3 regions of the Pseudomonas brassicacearum genome follow, and region 1 is predicted to be linked to each of the others. Evidence: predicted binding sites of a transcription regulator. Region 1 holds the regulator's gene; each other region holds the start of a gene.
What was found. The regulator sigma-54, encoded in region 1, starts transcription at its own class of promoters, with help from an activator protein. The targets are predictions, from matches to a motif close to ANTGGCATNNANNTTGCTNT.

Region 1 (6,288 bases):
CTTGTTCGGCAGCTTCCTGTCGGCGGTGTCCGGCGGCAACCTGTACCGCAAGTCGTCGTTCCTCGAGGGAGCGCTGGGCCAGAAGTTGTTCCCGCAATGGATGACCATCGACGAGCGTCCACACCTGATGCAGGCCATGGGCAGCTCGGCGTTCGACGGCGATGGCCTGGCCACTTACGCCAAGCCGTTCGTGGAAAACGGCGAGCTGGTGTCCTACATCCTCGGTACCTATTCGGGCCGCAAGCTCGGCATGCCGAGCACCGCCAATGCCGGCGGCGTGCATAACCTGTTCGTGACCCATGGCGAAGAAGACCAGGCCGCCTTGCTGCGGCGCATGGGCCGGGGGCTGCTGGTGACCGAACTGATGGGCCACGGCCTGAACATGGTCACCGGGGACTATTCCCGTGGCGCGGCGGGTTTCTGGGTCGAGAACGGCGAGATCCAGTTCCCGGTCCAGGAAGTGACCATCGCCGGGAACATGCGCGACATGTTCAAGCAGATCGTAGCGGTGGGCAACGACCTGGAGCTGCGCAGCAACATCCGCACCGGTTCGGTGTTGATCGAGCGTATGACGGTGGCGGGTAGCTAACGCTCAGCGCGTAAAAAAGCGCGTCATCCACTGGATGACGCGCCTTTTTTGTGCCCAATGAATCCGCCTTGGGACCTGGGCAGTTACTCGCCTTCGTCGAAATATCGGTTGATCAGGTCCACCAGCGCGTCCATCGCTTCCTGTGCCTGTTCACCTTCGGTGAGCAGGTGGATCTTGGTGCCCTTGCCGGCGGCGAGCATCATCATCGCCATGATGCTTTTACCGTCGACCGCAGTCTCGGGCGTGCGGCCAACCCTGATGGTGGTGTCCTTGAACTGGCCCGCGACTCCGACGAACTTGGCCGACGCTCGGGCATGCAAACCCAGCTTGTTGATGATTTCAATTTCCTGAGCAGGCATCGCGATGTGAATCCTTTAGCTGAGGTCGCGGTGGCGAACCTGGACGTTCTTCAGGGATTGTTGCAGGAGTTGACCCAGGCGTTCGGTCAGGTAGACGGAGCGGTGATGTCCACCGGTACAACCGATGGCGATCGTGACATAGGCGCGGTTGCTCGCGGCAAAGCGGGGCAGCCATTTGAGCAGGTAGCTGGAGATGTCCTGGTACATTTCCTCGACATCCGGCTGGGCGGCCAGGTAATCGATCACCGGTTGGTCGAGCCCGGATTGCTCGCGCAATTCCGGTTTCCAATAAGGATTGGGCAGGCAGCGCACATCGAACACCAGGTCGGCGTCTACGGGCATGCCACGCTTGAAACCGAACGACTCCACCAGGAACGCCGTGCCCGGCTCAGGCTGGTTGAGCAGGCGCAGCTTGATCGTGTCGCGCAACTGATACAGGTTCAGGTGCGTGGTGTTGACCTTCAGGTCCGCCAAGTCGGCGATCGGCCCCAATAGTTGGCTTTCATCCTCGATGGCTTCGGCCAGGGAGCGGTTGGCATTGCTCAGCGGGTGGCGCCGGCGGGTTTCGGAAAAACGCTTGAGCAGTGTCTCTTCATCGGCATCCAGGTACAGCACGTCGCACTGGATATGCCGGCTGCGCACTTCCTCGAGCAGTTCAGGAAAACGCGACAGGTGGCTTGGCAGGTTACGCGCATCGATGGAGACCGCCACCAGTGGCTGCGCCAGCTCGGTGTGGATCAGGGCGCGCTCGGCCAGTTCCGGCAGCAGGCCGGCGGGCAAATTGTCGATGCAATAGTAGCCGCTGTCCTCAAGCACGGCGAGGGCCGTGCTTTTACCGGAGCCGGAGCGGCCACTGACAATGATCATGCGCATTTTTAATGACCGTTCTGCTCGTCCAGGACAACCTGGTACAACGCTTCGTTGCTTGGTGCGCTGCGCAGTTTTTCGCGCACTTCCTTGCGGTCCAGCATGCTGGCAATCTGGCGCAGCAGCTCGAGGTGCGCATCGGTCGCCGCTTCCGGTACCAGCAATACAAACAGCAGGTCGACCGGGGCGCCGTCGATGGCGTCGAAATCGATAGCCGTTTCAAGGTGCAACAGCGCGCTGATCGGCGCCTCACAGCCCTTGAGACGGCAATGGGGAATGGCGATGCCGTTGCCAAAACCGGTGGAACCGAGTTTTTCACGGGCAACCAGGGCCTCGAAGACGTCCTGCATGACCAGATCAGGCACCTCGCGGTGGATCAGGTTGGCAATGTGTTCGAGGGCTTTCTTTTTACTGCCGCCCGGCGCGTTCACTTGGGAGCGGCCGGGGGTCAGGATGGTTTCTAGTCGGATCATGGATTGGGGGGGTTAACGACCGGTCGCGCCCTGGAGGAGGCTCTGGGTCTTTTCCTTATGCTTTTTGAGTTGGCGATCCAGCTTGTCGGTCAGCAGGTCAATCGCGGCATACATGTCTGTGTGCTCTGCGTTGGCAACCACTTCTCCGCCGGGGATATGCAGCGTGGCTTCGATTTTCTGCAGCAGTTTCTCGACGGTCATCGTGACTTGCACGTTGGTGATCTTGTCGAAATGCCTCTCCAATCGGTCGAGTTTTTCGCCGATGTAGGTGCGCAGGGGTTCGGTCACTTCCAGTTGGTGTCCACTGATGTTGACTTGCATACAGCTTCTCCTTCGTTGCCAGTGCATAAAGCGGCAGGCAGAAATGCCTGCCACTGGAACGCTGTGGCGTGGCCTGTTACATCAACCGCTTGCGTTCGCTCGAAGGCGCGATCCCGAGGGATTCGCGGTATTTGGCGACGGTACGGCGGGCCACCTGAATGCCTTGTGCCTCCAGTAAACCAGCGATCTTGCTGTCACTCAACGGCTTTTTCTGATTTTCCGCGGCCACCAGTTTTTTGATGATCGCGCGGATGGCCGTGGACGAGCATTCGCCGCCTTCGGAGGTGCTGACGTGGCTGGAGAAAAAATATTTCAATTCATAGATGCCCCGGGGGGTATGCATGAATTTCTGGGTGGTTACCCGGGAAATCGTCGACTCGTGCATGCCCACTGCCTCGGCAATGTCATGCAGGACCAACGGTTTCATCGCTTCATCGCCATACTCCAGGAAGCCGCGCTGATGCTCGACGATCTGGGTGGCCACTTTCATCAGGGTTTCGTTGCGGCTTTGCAGGCTCTTGATGAACCAGCGCGCCTCCTGCAACTGGTTGCGCATGAAAGTGTTGTCGGCGCTGGTGTCGGCGCGCTTCACAAAGCCGGCGTACTGGGCGTTGACCCGCAGCTTGGGCACCGATTCCTGGTTGAGCTCCACCAGCCAGCGGTCGTTGTGCTTGCGCACGATTACGTCTGGAACCACGTATTCGGGCTCGGTGGATTCGATCTGCGAGCCGGGGCGCGGGTTGAGGCTCTGCACCAGTTCGATCACCTGGCGCAGTTCATCTTCCTTGAGCTTCATGCGACGCATCAACTGGCTGTAGTCGCGACCGCCCAGCAAGTCGATGTAGTCGGTGACCAGCCGCTTGGCTTCGGCCAGCCACGGGGTCTTGGCGGACAACTGGCGCAGTTGCAGCAACAGGCACTCGCCCAGGTTGCGGGCGCCGATGCCAGCCGGTTCGAACTGCTGGATGCGATGGAGGACGGCTTCGATCTCGTCCAGCTCGATGTCGAGCTCGGGATCGAAGGCTTCGAGGATTTCTTCGAGGGTCTCGTCCAGGTAGCCCTGGTTGTTGATGCAATCGATCAGGGTCACGGCGATCAGGCGATCGGTGTCGGACATCGGCGCCAGGTTCAGCTGCCACAGCAGGTGGCTTTGCAGGCTTTCGCCGGCGGAGGTGCGGGTGGTGAAGTCCCACTCGTCGTCATCGCTGCTCGGCAGGCTGCTGGCGCTGGTCTGATAGACGTCTTCCCAGGCCGTGTCCACGGGCAGTTCGTTGGGGATGCGTTCGTTCCATTCGCCATCCTCGAGGTTGTCCACCGTCGGGGCGGCTTCCTGGTAGGTCGGTTCCGGGATTTCGGTGTTGGTCTTCTGCTCGACGTTGTCGGCCAGTGGGTCGGTGTTGTCGAAGTCGTCGCCTTCTTCCTGGCGTTCGAGCATCGGATTGGACTCCAGGGCCTCCTGGATCTCCTGTTGCAGGTCCAGGGTCGACAATTGGAGCAGGCGGATGGCCTGTTGCAGCTGCGGTGTCATCGTCAGCTGCTGGCCCATTCTCAAGACTAGCGATGGTTTCATGGCAGGGGCTTAACACCTTATTCGCCGGCGCACATGCGCCATCCACTACAGGGCGCCGAAGCGCCAAACTTAAGCAAATTATATGCCTGAAACTGAAGTGTTTGCCTAGGGCGTCGCCATAATAAAATGAAACGACGCTCTAACGATTCGCCAGACACTTTGGCTTACAGGCGGAACTCATGGCCCAGATACACTTCCTTGACCAGGTCATTGGCCAGGATCGCTGCGGAGTCGCCTTCGGCGATCAGCTGGCCGTCATTGACAATGTAGGCGGTTTCGCAGATATCCAGCGTCTCGCGCACGTTGTGGTCGGTGATCAGCACGCCGATCCCCTTGGCCTTGAGGTGATGGATGATCTGCTTGATGTCGCCCACCGAGATGGGGTCCACGCCGGCGAACGGTTCGTCGAGCAGGATGAACTTCGGTGCGGTGGCCAGGGCGCGGGCGATTTCCACGCGGCGCCGCTCGCCCCCGGACAGGCTCATGCCCAGGTTGTCGCGAATGTGGCTGATGTGGAATTCCTGCAGCAGGCTTTCCAATTCCTGGCGACGACCGGCCTTGTCGAGTTCCTTGCGGGTCTCGAGGATCGCCATGATGTTGTCGGCAACCGACAGTTTGCGGAAGATCGACGCTTCTTGCGGCAAATAGCCGATACCTGCCTTCGCCCGGCCGTGCATCGGCTGGTGGCTGACATCCAGGTCGTCGATCAGTACGCGACCCTGGTCGGCCTGGACCAGGCCGACGATCATGTAGAAGCAAGTGGTCTTGCCCGCGCCGTTGGGGCCGAGCAGGCCGACGATCTGGCCGCTGTCGATGGACAGGCTGACATCACGCACGACTTGACGGCTCTTGTAGCTCTTGGCCAGATGCTGAGCTTTCAGAGTTGCCATTACTGGGCCTTCTGCTCGTCGGTTTTCTTTTTCGGTTGGATCACCATGTCGATCCGCGGACGCGACTCGGTCACCTTGCTGCCGGTGGCGCGACCGGCGCTTGCCAGCTTCTTGACTGTGTCGTAGACGATTTTCTCGCCCTGGGTGATGTTGTTGTCCTTGTCGATGACCTTGGCGCGGTCGATCAGGACCACGCGATCCTTGGAGGCGTGGTACTGGATGGTGACCCCGTAGCCCTGCACAGGCTTGGTATCGCCGGCAGTTTGCAACTGCTCGAAATAGGCCAGGTTGCCCACCGAGGTCACCACGTCGATGTCGCCGGCCGGGGTGCGGGTGATGGTCACGGTATTGCCGGTGACCTTCATCGAGCCCTGGGTGATGATCACGTCACCTGTGTAGGTGGCGACACCTTTCTTGTCGTCGAGCTGGGCATCGTCGGCCTGGATGCGGATAGGTTGGTTGCGGTCGTCGGGAAGAGCCCAGGCGCTCGCGCTTCCCAGTGCTGCGCCCAGACTGAGCAAAATAGGGAGGGTTTTAGCGAGCTTCATACTGTCCTCTTACGTTCGATAGCAGGTGTATCCTGCTTTCCTTCAAATACGCTTTCATTCCCGTGCCGGTCGACACACCCCCGGCGCCGTCGATTCTAACGGGTTGCTCGGTCTGCGCATATTCTTGCTGTGGGAACACGGTCATGCGCGTGCTGGTGATGATGGTCGTACGGTTTTTCTCGTCGGTTCGGGCGATGCGCACCGAGTCGATCAGTTCCACTTCGGTGCCGCCGGAATTGACTTCGGCGTGCTCGCTCTGCACATGCCACGGAAACTCGGTGCCGCGGAACATGTTCAGGTCGGGCTTGGTGACCAGCGTAATGTCAGTGGCCTTTACGTGGTCGACCTTGTCGGACGTCATCTCATATTGCACTTTGCCGTCGGGCAGGTACTGCAGGGTATGCGTGTTGGTCGCGTACCAGTCGATCTTTTCCTCGATCTGGGTCGCGGGTCGGTCGAGAAACCGTTCGGGGCTGATGTTCCAGTAGCCCACCGCAGCGAAAATCGCCGCGATACAGCCGAACACCACGATGGTGCGAATCTTCTTGCTCAGCATAAATGGCTCACAGGTACGCGGCGTTGGCCGCTTCGAGGCGGCCCTGGGCGCGCAGGATCAGTTCACAGAATTCGCGGGCCGCACCTTCGCCGCCTCGCGCCGTGGTGACGCCGTG
Region 2 (6,288 bases), 1.3 Mb from region 1:
TTCATTCAGGTCGGGGTAGGGTTTGCTGGCCGAGAGCAGCCCATTGGAAACGAAAGGGCCGATCGGCGTATGCCCATTGAAGTGCGCCACTGCTTCGAGCAGATGGTCCACGGCGATCACCTTCAGCCCCGAGGCCAGGCAGGCTTCCTCGGCATTGGCCCGCGGCACCACCAGCATGCGCCCGGCCTTGCGCGCCGCCAGCGCCGCGGGCAAGACCCCGCGCACCGGTCGCACCGCGCCGGACAATGCCAGCTCACCGAGGCATTCCACGTCGTCCAGCGTCAGGGTTGGCACCTGCACACTGGCCGACAGGATCCCCAAAGCGATGGCCAGGTCGAAGCGCCCACCGTCCTTTGGCAGGTCCGCTGGCGCCAGGTTCAGGGTGATACGCCGTGCCGGGAAGTTCAGCCCCGAATTGATGATCGCGCTGCGCACCCGATCCTTGCTTTCCTTCACCGCCGCCTCCGGCAGGCCAACCATCGTCAGTGACGGCAAGCCATTGGCCAGATGGACTTCAACGGTAACGGCGGGCGCTTCCACACCCACTTGGGCGCGGCTATGGACAATGGCCAGAGACATGGATAGTTCCTTTGGTGGGGGCAAACCGCGTCCTGCGGTTCTGGAAGGGTAGTAGCGATATGGCGAGTTAGCGTGAGGATGCAGCCGTCAAATATGGACCGGATGTTACAAATGAATGACGCGTAGAAAAATTTTTCCTCACTCTAACCTTGGCGTCGGAAACGTTGCCGGGGGAGGGATAAGGGAGGGCAGTCTCTCGGACCGCCGCTACCTGAATGCTCAATAGATACCGAGAGTTTTGTTACTCATATGCTTGGACGTATCTCCCTCATACGAGCTCAAGGCTTGATCAAGAGACCTTGACCGGTAGGCAAACTCAAAATCGACAAATTCATTTTTTCTGCCCATTGATCCATGCCTTCTTTTTGCGGCTGATAGCCAAAGTAGGCGTAATCATCCAACAAAATAAACGCATTAGGTACCAAGCGATCCCACAAGTAATCAATGGCCGCCACTTCAGGAATCGTGCAGTTCAAGTCAATGTGCAGGAATGCAATTCGGGTCGAATCAATTTGGGGGAGCGTGTCCGGAATGCTGCCCTGAATAATGGTTGCTCTTGGCCACTCTGCAAAATTTTTTTTCACTGACTCGAGATTGGTTGTATAGAAACCGGAGGTTATCTCTCTGCGGTTACGCTCAGACACACCACCCTCCCGTTCTTCATCTGATAGATAACGCTCATCGAGGCCAGCAAAAGTGTCTAAGAGATAAAAGACTCTGTTGGTCTTGTTCCAGTCCAAGTCATGCATAATAGCGGAACTTAAGAATCCACGATTGACACCGCACTCCACGAAGTCACCTGTGAGTTTCGCAGCAGATCTCGCGGCCCAAAGCCCAACATGAACTCTCCAGAACCATTTGTAATCCATGCCCGCGGCAGCTACGCCGCGACCATAGGCGGTCCTGTAAGCGGGATCAATCATGAAGTCATGGTTGTGTCTGGAGGCCAACCCATCGTGATTATAGGTTTCATCAATTTTTGGGTGTAATGGGTTATATTTTTTTTCAATATAACGTGCGGCACCCTTGTAAGCTCGTCCTTCCGGTATGCCGAATTTCAAGTAATGCAGTGCTGGATTTAATCCTGCCTTAAGCACATCGGGGTGTAACTCTAAATACTTATCAGGGGAAAAATCGTCAGGTAGAGTCATTGAATCTCCGTGTTTAATTTTTTGACGTTCCAGGTACTACCAGACTTATAGGGTTGACGAATATTAGCCCACTAGCCGTGTCTTCATGTAGTTTTAAGCATGATCGTAAACCGATGTTCAACAGCAAATAGCACGTTAACCAGCGTTGTATAGCACGGCGGTGTAAAAATGCAATGGCGATAGGCTACTAGAAAGTATTTGGTTTAGGCCTGCCGGGCATGATCATTTGAACGGGCGATGGGGGGCCTCCCCGGCACCATTAGAATACGCACGGCCTTGTACACGGGAACGCCAACTTTGCGCGGCAATAGGGGGGGCAATAGGGCGAGACAGCAAATCGCAGCCTTCGGCCACCCCTGCAAGGAAGGTTATTCGGTAGGTGGATTTACCTTCGCCTCCAACTCCGCGACCTTGGCCTCCAGGCTTTCGAGCCGCGCCCGGGTCCGGGCCAGCACAACCATCTGGCTGTCGAATTCTTCCCGGCTCACCAGGTCCAGTTTGCTGAAGCCGCTTTGCAGCAGGGCCTTGAACTGGCTTTCGATTTCGCTTTTGGGCAGCGGCGTGTCGCCACTCAAGAGGCGGGAGGCGTGGCCGCTCAGGGCGTCGAGGAGGTCTTTGGGCGCAAGCATGGCAGGTGTCCTGAAAACAATGGCAGGCAGTGTATCACGCAGTGTCTATAGTCAATTCGCAAGCCAGGGATGCACGCTTTTCGCGCATGGTGCTGGACGTCGCTGCACTGTTGTTGTGCGTATCGCTGCACTTCATGGCGCGGCGCACATCGAGCAGGTGGCCAAGAGACTGATATCAGAGGGTTTGGGTGCAGATGGCAAGGTTTCTGCTTAGAGGCTGATGACCCATGCACTGATGCAGTCGCTGTGACGAATGCAGTGCAGCAGACGGAACGGGGAGTTCCGTCAGGATCGGTTAACTGGCACCTGTCGGGCAACTTGGGCCGACGATGCGTTACAAAGCCAGGCACTGCGCTTAGACTTGAGTCGGGTTTGTTTTCCTGGGGCAAGTCCACCAATTCGGGAGAAAGTTTCATGAAGCTAGTCACTGCCATCATCAAGCCGTTCAAGTTGGACGACGTGCGCGAGTCGTTGTCCGAGATCGGCGTGCAGGGCATTACCGTTACTGAGGTCAAAGGCTTCGGTCGGCAGAAAGGTCACACCGAGCTGTATCGCGGCGCGGAATACGTGGTCGATTTCCTGCCCAAGGTGAAGATCGACGTCGCCATTGACGACAAGGATCTTGATCGGGTGATCGAGGCAATCACCAAGGCCGCCAACACCGGCAAGATCGGTGACGGGAAGATCTTTGTGGTCAATCTGGAACAGGCTATCCGCATCCGTACCGGCGAAACCGATACCGACGCTATCTAGGCCGCCAAACCCAACGCCCCAGGAGAAAACAATATGACTCTGCGTAAATTCGCAGGGCTAGGAGCCCTGTTGTCCTTCGCAATGCCTGGCCTGGCCATGGCAGAAGAAGCGGCAGCCCCAGTCCTGAACTCCGGCGACACCGCCTGGATGCTCACGGCCACGATTCTTGTACTGTTCATGACCATTCCCGGCCTGGCGCTGTTCTACGGCGGCATGGTTCGGTCGAAAAACATTCTTTCGGTGATGATGCAATGCTTTGCCATTACCGGTCTGATCAGCATTCTGTGGGTCATTTACGGCTACAGCATTGCGTTCGACACCACGGGGATGGAGCAGGGCGTCGTCAACTTCAATTCGTTCGTCGGGGGTCTGAACAAGGCATTCCTGGCGGGCCTCACGCCCGATAGCCTGACTGGCCTGTTCCCTGAAGCGGTGTTCATCACCTTCCAGATGACGTTCGCCATCATCACCCCGGCCCTGATCGTCGGCGCGTTTGCCGAGCGGATGAAGTTCTCCGCCATGCTGATCTTCATGGCCGTGTGGTTCACCCTGGTGTATGCACCGATTGCCCACATGGTCTGGTCCGGCAACGGCGGCCTGATGTGGGACTGGGGCGTGCTGGACTTCGCCGGCGGCACCGTGGTGCACATCAACGCTGGTATTGCTGGCCTGGTGGCGTGCCTGGTACTGGGCAAGCGCAAGGGCTTCCCGACTACTCCGATGGCGCCGCATAACCTGGGTTACACCCTGATGGGCGCGGCCATGCTGTGGGTCGGCTGGTTCGGCTTCAACGCCGGCTCCGCCATCGCGGCCAACGGCACCGCCGGCATGGCGATGCTGGTGACCCAGATCGCGACCGCTGCGGCGGCGCTGGGCTGGATGTTTGCCGAGTGGATCACCCATGGCAAGCCAAGCGCACTGGGCATCGCCTCGGGCGTGGTGGCCGGCCTGGTTGCCATCACCCCGGCTGCCGGCACCGTGGGCCCAATGGGCGCCCTGGTCATTGGCCTGGCAGCGGGCGTGGTGTGCTTCTTCTGCGCCACCACCCTCAAGCGCAAACTCGGCTACGACGACTCCCTGGACGCCTTCGGCGTGCACGGCATCGGCGGTATCCTCGGCGCGATCCTGACCGGTGTGTTCGCAGCACCAGCCCTGGGTGGCTTCGGCACCGTGACCGATATCGGTGCGCAGGTGTGGATTCAATTCAAGGGCGTGGGTTTCACGGTGATCTATACCGCGATCGTCACCTTCATCATCCTCAAGGTCCTGGACGCCGTCATGGGTCTGCGTGTCTCCGAGGAAGAAGAAGCCGTGGGCCTGGACCTGGCCCAGCACAACGAGCGTGGTTACAACCTGTAAGCACACGCAATAAAAAATGCCCGGTTCGCCGGGCATTTTTTTGTCTGGAATTTGTCATTGCTCACAAGGTGCAGCGGTTTTTCCGACGCCTTTTGTTGTGGATGCGACACAGGTTTTTATACCGCCAAAGGCTTACACCGAAGCAAGAATATTAGGCCCTTTGTTTTTTCCCAGAGCGCGCTAGAATGCGCGCCGAACGTGCGGAGATCTGTATGTGGCAACAGACGCTGATAACCCTGCGGGCAAGGCCTCGGGGCTTTCATCTGGTGACGGACGAGTTGCTTGCCGGCCTGCCTGAACTCCAGGCGTGTCGTGTCGGTCTGTTGCATCTGTGGCTGCAGCATACCTCGGCCTCGTTGACCATCAACGAGAACGCCGATCCGGCGGTACGTCGAGACTTCGAACGATTTTTCAATCGGCTGATCCCACAAGGAACCGCCGATTATGAGCACAACGACGAAGGCCTGGACGACCTCCCGGCGCACTTCAAGGCCAGCGTGCTCGGTTGCCAGCTCAGCCTGCCGGTCACGGCAGGACGGTTGGCATTGGGAACCTGGCAAGGTGTTTATCTGGGCGAGCACCGTGATCACGGCGGTGCTCGTAAAGTCCTCGCCACCTTGTACGGTGAAGGGGCATAACCGCTGGTTGCCGGCGGATGTTGAATTTTTTCTGGCAGCCTTCGAACAGATGGCGAAGCTGGGCTATAACTAATCTGCTTTTCGCAAGTCATGAGGTAGAACATGAGCGACGATGATCTGGAAAACGACGACCTCGAAGTAGGCGACGAAGACGAGGCCGAAGAAGGCCTTGAAGCGGCGGCGGAAGACGTTGCCGATGACGATGGGGCCGATGTTCCGGTTCCTACCGCCAAAGGCAAGGCCAAGGCGGCCGTGTCGGTCGACGAGTTGCCGAGCGTAGAGGCCAAGAACAAGGAGCGTGATGCGCTCGCCAAGGCCATGGAGGAATTCCTGGCCAGGGGCGGTAAGGTGCAGGAAGTGGAGGCCAATGTGGTCGCTGATCCGCCCAAGAAGCCTGACAACAAGTACGGCAGCCGCCCAATCTGAGTACCGGCTTCATTGCTTGCTGAAAAAGCCCGCCGTCGCTGCGGGCTTTTTTCATGGGCGCGATTCCATTTTCAGGCCCGGCGCAGTCCCTGTGGGAGCGGGCTTGCTCGCGAAAGCGGTCTATCAGTCAGCTCATTTGTCGAGTATGAGACCGTCTTCGCGAGCAAGCTCGCTCCCACAGAGGGATGTAGTGGCTACAGGGTAGGGATCAGCGCTGGCCATGCCACCCTGCCAATAACCCCGGCAGTTCGGTCAGGCTGCGAATCTCCGCATCCGGCGCGTGGTCGGCATCCCAGGGCTTGCCTGTCGGGTTGAACCATACCGCGCGCAGGCCGGCCTGTTGGGCGCCGGCGATATCGTCGCCCGGATGATCGCCAATGTGTACGGCGGTCTGCGCCGTGGCGCCGCCGCGTTGCAGGGCTTCGTGGAACAGCCGGGCGTCAGGCTTGGCGATGCCGATGTCTTCGGCGCACAAGGCGAACTTGAAATAGTCCGCCAACCCCAGGCGTCGCACGTCGGCGTTGCCATTGGTGACTACACCGAGGGCGAAATGATTGGCCAGGATCTCCAGGGTGGGCTGCACCTCGGGAAAGATCTCCAGTTGATGACGGGCATGCAGGAACGTCTCGAAGGCCTGGTCTGCCAGCCCGGAGGCTTGCCACTGGTCGTAGCCGGCGTCCTGCAAGGCACGAAACAGCACCCGCCGGCGCAGCGCGCTGATGCGGTGCTTGAGTCCAGGCTCCTCGCGCAGCA
Region 3 (6,288 bases), 2.7 Mb from region 1:
ACTTTAGGCTCATTTATACAATGAACGTGCGCACGTCTGCGCTTGCCTTTGCATAAGGCACAGTCTAGGGAACACCGGGATCAAGCGCCAGCTTTCTACCTCCTCTACCCGATCACTACATCGCCACTTCCACTTGGCCCGGGGCCATCACCTGCGCCTTGATAACGCGCTGGGAGTTGAGGTTTTTTACCCGTATCTGTTCACGCATGCCACCGTTGGACAAGGCCTCGCCGGGCATCCGCACGGACAGGGAGCCGCTGCGGGCGGTGATGACCACCTGGTCGCCCTTGCGGACCACCTCGGCCTGCTCCAGGTGGACCAGTGTCACGATCTGATCGGCGACCATTGGTCGGACAAGTTTCTGTCCGATGGCCTGGTCGACGGAGGTCAGGAAGCCCTGGTTGATCTGGCTGACGTCCCGTTCGCGCAACGTCACGTCCTGGGGCTCGACGATCCCGGCCCGCCTCAGCGGACGCGTGGTGGTGACGATTTCCCGAAACAGGCGCACTTGAGCGGGCACGAACACCGTCCAGGGCGTGGTGCTGTCGCAACGAACCTTCACCGTGACGCGGCCCAGGGGGCGTGACGGGCTCTCCAGCGAAGCAGTCAATTCCTTGTCGCACATTGGCATGCGCAGGCGCGGATCGATCTGGTTGACTTCGATCTCGTAGCGACCTTCCGTTTGACTGGTAGCCAGATAGTCTTCTACGGTGAATTCAAGAAAGCCCTGAGTGACGCCGATAAGGAGATCAGGCAAGGTAACCGGAACAGCAGCAAGGGCAGGACCGCCCGAAGTGAGCAGGCAGACAGCCAGCAGTGCACCGAGCCAGTGGCGGCAGTGAGTGGTCAGGCGTCGAGAAAATGTCGTTTGTGCGTTCATGCCGGTTCAATAGCAAGCCCCGTGCCGTTTAGTGATGAATGCGCGTCGGACACATTAGCGTTAGGTAGGAGTCAGGGCATGGCGGGAGTAATGGATTCGGTAAACCAGCGCACTCAGCTGGTTGGTCAGAATCGCCTGGAGCTGTTGTTGTTCCGTCTCGACGGCCAACAAATGTATGGGATCAACGTATTCAAGGTTCGCGAGGTGCTGCAATGCCCCAAGCTGACCTTGATGCCCAAGTCCAGCCCCGTCGTGTGCGGTGTGGCCAATATTCGGGGAGCGACCATCCCGATTCTCGACCTGGCGATGGCGACCGGTTCCGGTCGTCTGCTGGACCAGAGCAATCCGTTTGTGATCATCACTGAGTACAACACCAAGACCCAGGGTTTCCTGGTGCGCTCGGTGGAGCGCATCGTCAACATGAACTGGGAAGAGATCCATCCACCGCCCAAGGGCACCGGCCGCGATCACTACCTCACGGCGGTGACCCGGGTCGATAACCAATTGGTGGAAATCATCGACGTGGAGAAGATCCTCGCCGAAGTTGCGCCCACGCCGGAAGCGATCTCCGTGGGTGTGGTGGATGCCGAAACCCAACACAAGGCGATTTCGTTGCGGGTGTTGACCGTCGATGACTCGTCGGTGGCCCGCAAGCAGGTGACCCGTTGCCTGCAAACGGTCGGCGTCGAGGTAGTGGCGTTGAATGACGGGCGACAGGCGCTGGATTACCTGCGCAAGCTGGTCGACGAGGGCAAGAAGCCCGAGGAAGAGTTCCTGATGATGATCTCCGACATTGAGATGCCGGAGATGGACGGGTACACCCTGACGTCGGAAATCCGCAGTGACCCGCGCATGCAGAAACTGCACATCATCTTGCATACTTCATTGTCCGGGGTTTTCAACCAGGCGATGGTCAAGAAGGTCGGCGCAGACGATTTCCTGGCGAAATTCCGTCCCGATGACCTGGCTTCACGGGTCGTCGATCGGATCAAGGCGGCAGAATAAAAGGTCGGGCGCGTTGTGCGTCCGGCAAGTCAACACGATGAAAGAGGCGGTATCTTGTCTACGGGTAATTTGGATTTCGAACAGTTCCGGGTCTTCCTGGAAAAAGCCTGTGGCATCTTGCTTGGTGAAAACAAGCAATACCTGGTGTCGAGCCGTCTCAATAAATTGATGGAACAACAGGGCCTCAAGTCATTGGGCGAACTGGTGCAGCGTATCCAGACCCAGCCGCGCAGTGGCTTGCGCGAGATGGTGGTGGACGCGATGACCACCAACGAAACCCTGTGGTTTCGTGACACCTATCCGTTCGAGGTATTGAAGAACAAAGTGCTGCCGGCGGCCATCAAGGCCAGCCCGGGCCAGCGTCTGCGGATCTGGTCGGCGGCCTGTTCGTCGGGGCAGGAACCCTATTCGCTGTCGATGTCCATCGACGAGTTCGAACGGTCCAACCTCGGCCAGCTGAAAGGCGGCGTGCAGATCGTCGCCACCGACCTGTCCGGGACCATGCTCAATAACTGCAAGACCGGTGAGTACGACAGCCTGGCCATCGGCCGGGGCCTGTCGCCGGATCGCCTGCAACGTTACTTCGACCCGAAAGGGCCGGGCAAATGGGTGGTCAAGGCACCGATCAAGAGTCGGGTGGAGTTCCGCTCGTTCAACCTGCTGGACAGCTATGCCAGCCTGGGCAAGTTCGACATCGTGTTTTGCCGCAACGTGCTGATCTACTTCTCCGCCGAAGTGAAGAAAGACATTCTGTTGCGTATCCATAGCACGCTCAAGCCGGGCGGCTACCTGTTCCTCGGCGCCTCCGAGGCGTTGAACGGTTTGCCGGATCATTACCAGATGGTCCAGTGCAGCCCGGGGATCATCTACCAGGCGAAGTGATTGGCTTGGGTTGTCAAAAAAACGGGAGTCCCACGGGGCTCCCGTTTTTTTGCCTGCCGATTTCCATTCACCACTGTGGGAGCGGGCTTGTTCCTCGTCGACTGGATGAAAGCGGCAGAAAAGCGGCAGCCTGCGGAAGCCAGTTGCCGCTTTTCTGGCATTGCCGCTTTGCCGATGCCCGCAAAGCCCCGGTTTATGGGCTTTTCCAAAGTGGCACGCTGCTTGCTAAGTTCATCGCACGTACATTCTGGTCACCCAAAGGTTTCCGACATGAGCATCAGCTTCGATAAAGCGCTCGGTATCCACGAACAGGCCCTGAGCTTCCGCGCCCAGCGTGCCGAAGTCCTGGCCAACAACATCGCCAACGCCGACACCCCGAACTACAAGGCGCGGGACCTGGACTTCTCCAAAGTGCTCGCCGAGCAGAACGAGAAGACCAAGAACGGCCACTTCGCCCTGAACACGACCAACAGCCGTCATATCGAAGCTGAAGGCTTGGGCAATGGCGATGAATCGCTGATGTATCGCACCCCGATGCAACCTTCGATCGACCAGAACACCGTGGACGCTCAACTGGAACAGTCCAACTACGCGGAAAACTCCGTGAACTTCCAGGCCAGCTTCACCCTGCTCAACAGCAAGTTCAAAGGGCTGGTATCGGCCCTGCGCGGAGAGTAAGCCATGTCGATCGCTAGCGTATTCAACATTGCCGGCAGTGCCATGAGTGCCCAGACCACTCGCCTGAACACTGTGGCCAGTAACATCGCCAACGCCGAGACCGTTTCGTCGAGCATCGACCAGACCTACCGCGCCCGTCACCCGGTATTCGCCACCATGTTCCAGGGCGGCCAGTCCGGCGGCAGCGGCTCGCTGTTCCAGGAGCAGGACGCGGCCGGGCAGGGCGTACAGGTGCTTGGCGTGGTCGAAGACCAGAGCAACCTCGACGCACGTTATGAACCAAACCATCCGGCCGCAGACGCCAAGGGTTATGTCTATTACCCGAACGTCAACGTCGTCGAAGAAATGGCCGACATGATTTCCGCCAGTCGTTCGTTCCAGACCAACGTCGAAATGATGAACACTGCCAAAACCATGATGCAGAAGGTCCTGACCCTCGGTCAGTGATAAGGGGCGATTCACATGAGCGTCACCAACACTACCAGCGGTTTGAGTCTCAACGAGATTCTGGCCAACTCCTCGGTCAAGACCAACACCACGACCGATGGCCTGGGCGCGGCAACCAGTGCAGCGACCGGCAAGAAGGAGTTGGGCAAGGATGCGTTCCTGCAGTTGCTGGTCACTCAGCTGAAAAACCAGAACCCGCTGGAGCCACAGGATAACGGCGAGTTCGTTGCCCAACTGGCGCAGTTCAGCAGCCTGGAAGGCATCACCACGCTCAACGAGACCGTGAGCGGCATCGCCGGCAACTACAACTCGTCCCAGGCCTTGCAGGCCTCGTCGCTGGTCGGTCGCTCGGTCATCGCTCCGGGCGACAAGGCCGTGGTCGATACCTCCAAGAGCCTCAACGGCACGGTGGTGGTACCGACATCGGTGTCTTCCGTCGCGGTCAAGATCGTGGACAAGGACGGCAAGACCGTTCGCACCATCGACCTGGGCAGCCAGAACGCCGGCAATTCGGCGTTCATCTGGGACGGCAAGAACGACGCGGGCACGACGGTCGAGTCGGGCACCTATACCTTCACCGCTTCGACCACTATCGACAGCAAGGCCGTGTCGCTGATCACTAACCTGCCGGCCACGGTCAGCAGCGTGACGATCAGCCAGACGGGCGGTGAGCTGATGCTCAACCTGGCCGGGCTGGGCAGCATCGCCCTGTCCAAAGTACAAACTATTGGTATGTAGAGCCGACTAACCGGCAAAAGGAGTCAACATGTCTTTCAACATCGGCCTTAGCGGTCTCTATGCAGCCAACAAACAGCTGGACGTGACCGGCAACAACATCGCCAACGTGGCGACCACCGGTTTCAAATCGTCCCGCGCGGAATTCGAAGACGTCTACTCGGCCACCAAGTTGGGCTCGGGCAGCAAGACCGTCGGCAACGGCGTACGCCTGGCCAACGTTTCCCAGCAGTTCGGCCAGGGTGATGTGAACAACACCGGCAACGTGCTGGACATGGGTATCCAGGGTCAGGGCTTCTTTGTCCTGAGCAACGACGGTTCGCTGAGCTACACCCGTGCCGGTACCTTCAAGACCGACAAGGAAGGCTTCATCACTAACAGCGATGGCACTTCACGCCTGCAGGGTTATGGCGTGGATGCCAATGGCAACATCCTCAACGGCATCCTGACCGACCTGCGCATCGACACCTCGAACCTGCCGCCGCAAGCCACCAGCCTGGTTTCGTCGACGATCAACCTGAACTCGACGGCGACGGCGATTGATCAGACTGATCCGGCCTTGGCGTTCGACCCGACCGATACGGCCACGTTCACAAAGCAATTCACCACCCCTGTCTACGATACCCAGGGTAACCAGCACTCCATGGACCAGTACATGGTCAAGACTGGCGCCAACACGTGGGATGTCTATACCTTGATCGATGGTCGTAACCTGGATGGCAGCGCGCCGGTCGCTCCGAACGCTCCGGTTCCTTCGACGATGACCTTTGATTCGAGTGGCAAGCTGGTCCAGGTCAGCACCCCGCCTGCGACCGTCAACAGCGATCTTGTGCTGACCGGTTGGGTGCCTGGTACTGTCACCAATGGCGTGTGGACCGCTAACGGCGCCGGTTCGTCGACGATTACGGTGTCCATGGCCAACACCACCCAGTTCAACGCCGACACCGCCCGCTCGATCCCTGCCCAGAACGGTTATGCCACCGGCCAGATCACCAACCTGACCATCGACGGCAGCGGTGTATTGCTGGCCAACTTCAGCAACAACCAGACCAAGCCGATCGGCCAGCTCGCCCTCGCCAGTTTCACCAACGAGCAAGGTTTGCAGCCGGTAGGCGGCACCAGCTGGAAAGAAACCTTCGCCTCGGGCATCCCGGGCTACGACGCCCCGGAAACCGGGACCCTGGGTTCGATCGTGTCCAACTCCCTGGAAGAATCCAACGTCAACCTGACCAACGAACTGGTCGAGCTGATCAAGGCCCAGAGCAACTACCAGGCGAACGCCAAGACCATCTCCACCCAGAGCACCATCATGCAGACCATCATTCAGATGGCTTGATGTCGATGGTGGCTTGAAGGCTGCACAAGAAGCCCCTCGCAAGAGGGGCTTTCTTTTGGTCGGGTATTTTGTATTGCCTGGGCTGCTTTCCTCCAGGCAAAAGAAAACCCCCGATAAACCAGCGGTCTATCGGGGGCTTCTTCAGCGGGCGCCTTTACGCGCCCACCCACTCAGCTTATTGGCAAGCTTCGCAATCCGGTTCGTCGATCGCGCAGGCCTTTGGCACTGGCGCCGGACCTGCTGGAGCAGCCAGGACCGAATCGTCACCGTGGTTGCCGCCGCTGGAAACAGCGTTCAGCTTGCCGGTGTTGATGGTCGACTTCTC

Region 2: the regulator sigma-54 is predicted to act here: its motif matches at 2,553-2,572, upstream of glnK (P-II family nitrogen regulator).
Region 3: the regulator sigma-54 is predicted to act here: its motif matches at 2,977-2,996, upstream of flgB (flagellar basal body rod protein FlgB).

What each region holds. Positions count from the first base shown of each region.
Region 1 covers NZ_CP045701.2:1,070,322-1,076,609, forward strand. Annotated here, with positions in the region: gene pmbA (metalloprotease PmbA) at 1-589, shown strand, start outside; gene GFU70_RS04505 (HPr family phosphocarrier protein) at 673-948, opposite strand; gene rapZ (RNase adapter RapZ) at 964-1,821, opposite strand; gene ptsN (PTS IIA-like nitrogen regulatory protein PtsN) at 1,824-2,288, opposite strand; gene hpf (ribosome hibernation-promoting factor, HPF/YfiA family) at 2,301-2,609, opposite strand; gene GFU70_RS04525 (RNA polymerase factor sigma-54) at 2,686-4,179, opposite strand; gene lptB (LPS export ABC transporter ATP-binding protein) at 4,344-5,069, opposite strand; gene lptA (lipopolysaccharide transport periplasmic protein LptA) at 5,069-5,617, opposite strand; gene lptC (LPS export ABC transporter periplasmic protein LptC) at 5,604-6,173, opposite strand; gene GFU70_RS04545 (KdsC family phosphatase) at 6,181-6,288, opposite strand, start outside.
Region 2 covers NZ_CP045701.2:6,338,381-6,344,668, reverse strand. Annotated here, with positions in the region: gene GFU70_RS27680 (YifB family Mg chelatase-like AAA ATPase) at 1-579, opposite strand, end outside; gene GFU70_RS27675 (TylF/MycF/NovP-related O-methyltransferase) at 858-1,730, opposite strand; gene GFU70_RS27670 (accessory factor UbiK family protein) at 2,099-2,359, opposite strand; gene glnK (P-II family nitrogen regulator) at 2,774-3,112, shown strand; gene GFU70_RS27660 (ammonium transporter) at 3,146-4,471, shown strand; gene GFU70_RS27655 (secondary thiamine-phosphate synthase enzyme YjbQ) at 4,684-5,109, shown strand; gene sutA (transcriptional regulator SutA) at 5,212-5,535, shown strand; gene GFU70_RS27645 (HAD family hydrolase) at 5,744-6,288, opposite strand, start outside.
Region 3 covers NZ_CP045701.2:4,994,731-5,001,018, reverse strand. Annotated here, with positions in the region: gene flgA (flagellar basal body P-ring formation chaperone FlgA) at 116-880, opposite strand; gene GFU70_RS21515 (chemotaxis protein CheV) at 959-1,885, shown strand; gene cheR (protein-glutamate O-methyltransferase CheR) at 1,940-2,767, shown strand; gene flgB (flagellar basal body rod protein FlgB) at 3,038-3,445, shown strand; gene flgC (flagellar basal body rod protein FlgC) at 3,449-3,892, shown strand; gene flgD (flagellar hook assembly protein FlgD) at 3,908-4,630, shown strand; gene flgE (flagellar hook protein FlgE) at 4,659-5,963, shown strand; gene GFU70_RS21485 (ribonucleoside-diphosphate reductase subunit alpha) at 6,139-6,288, opposite strand, start outside.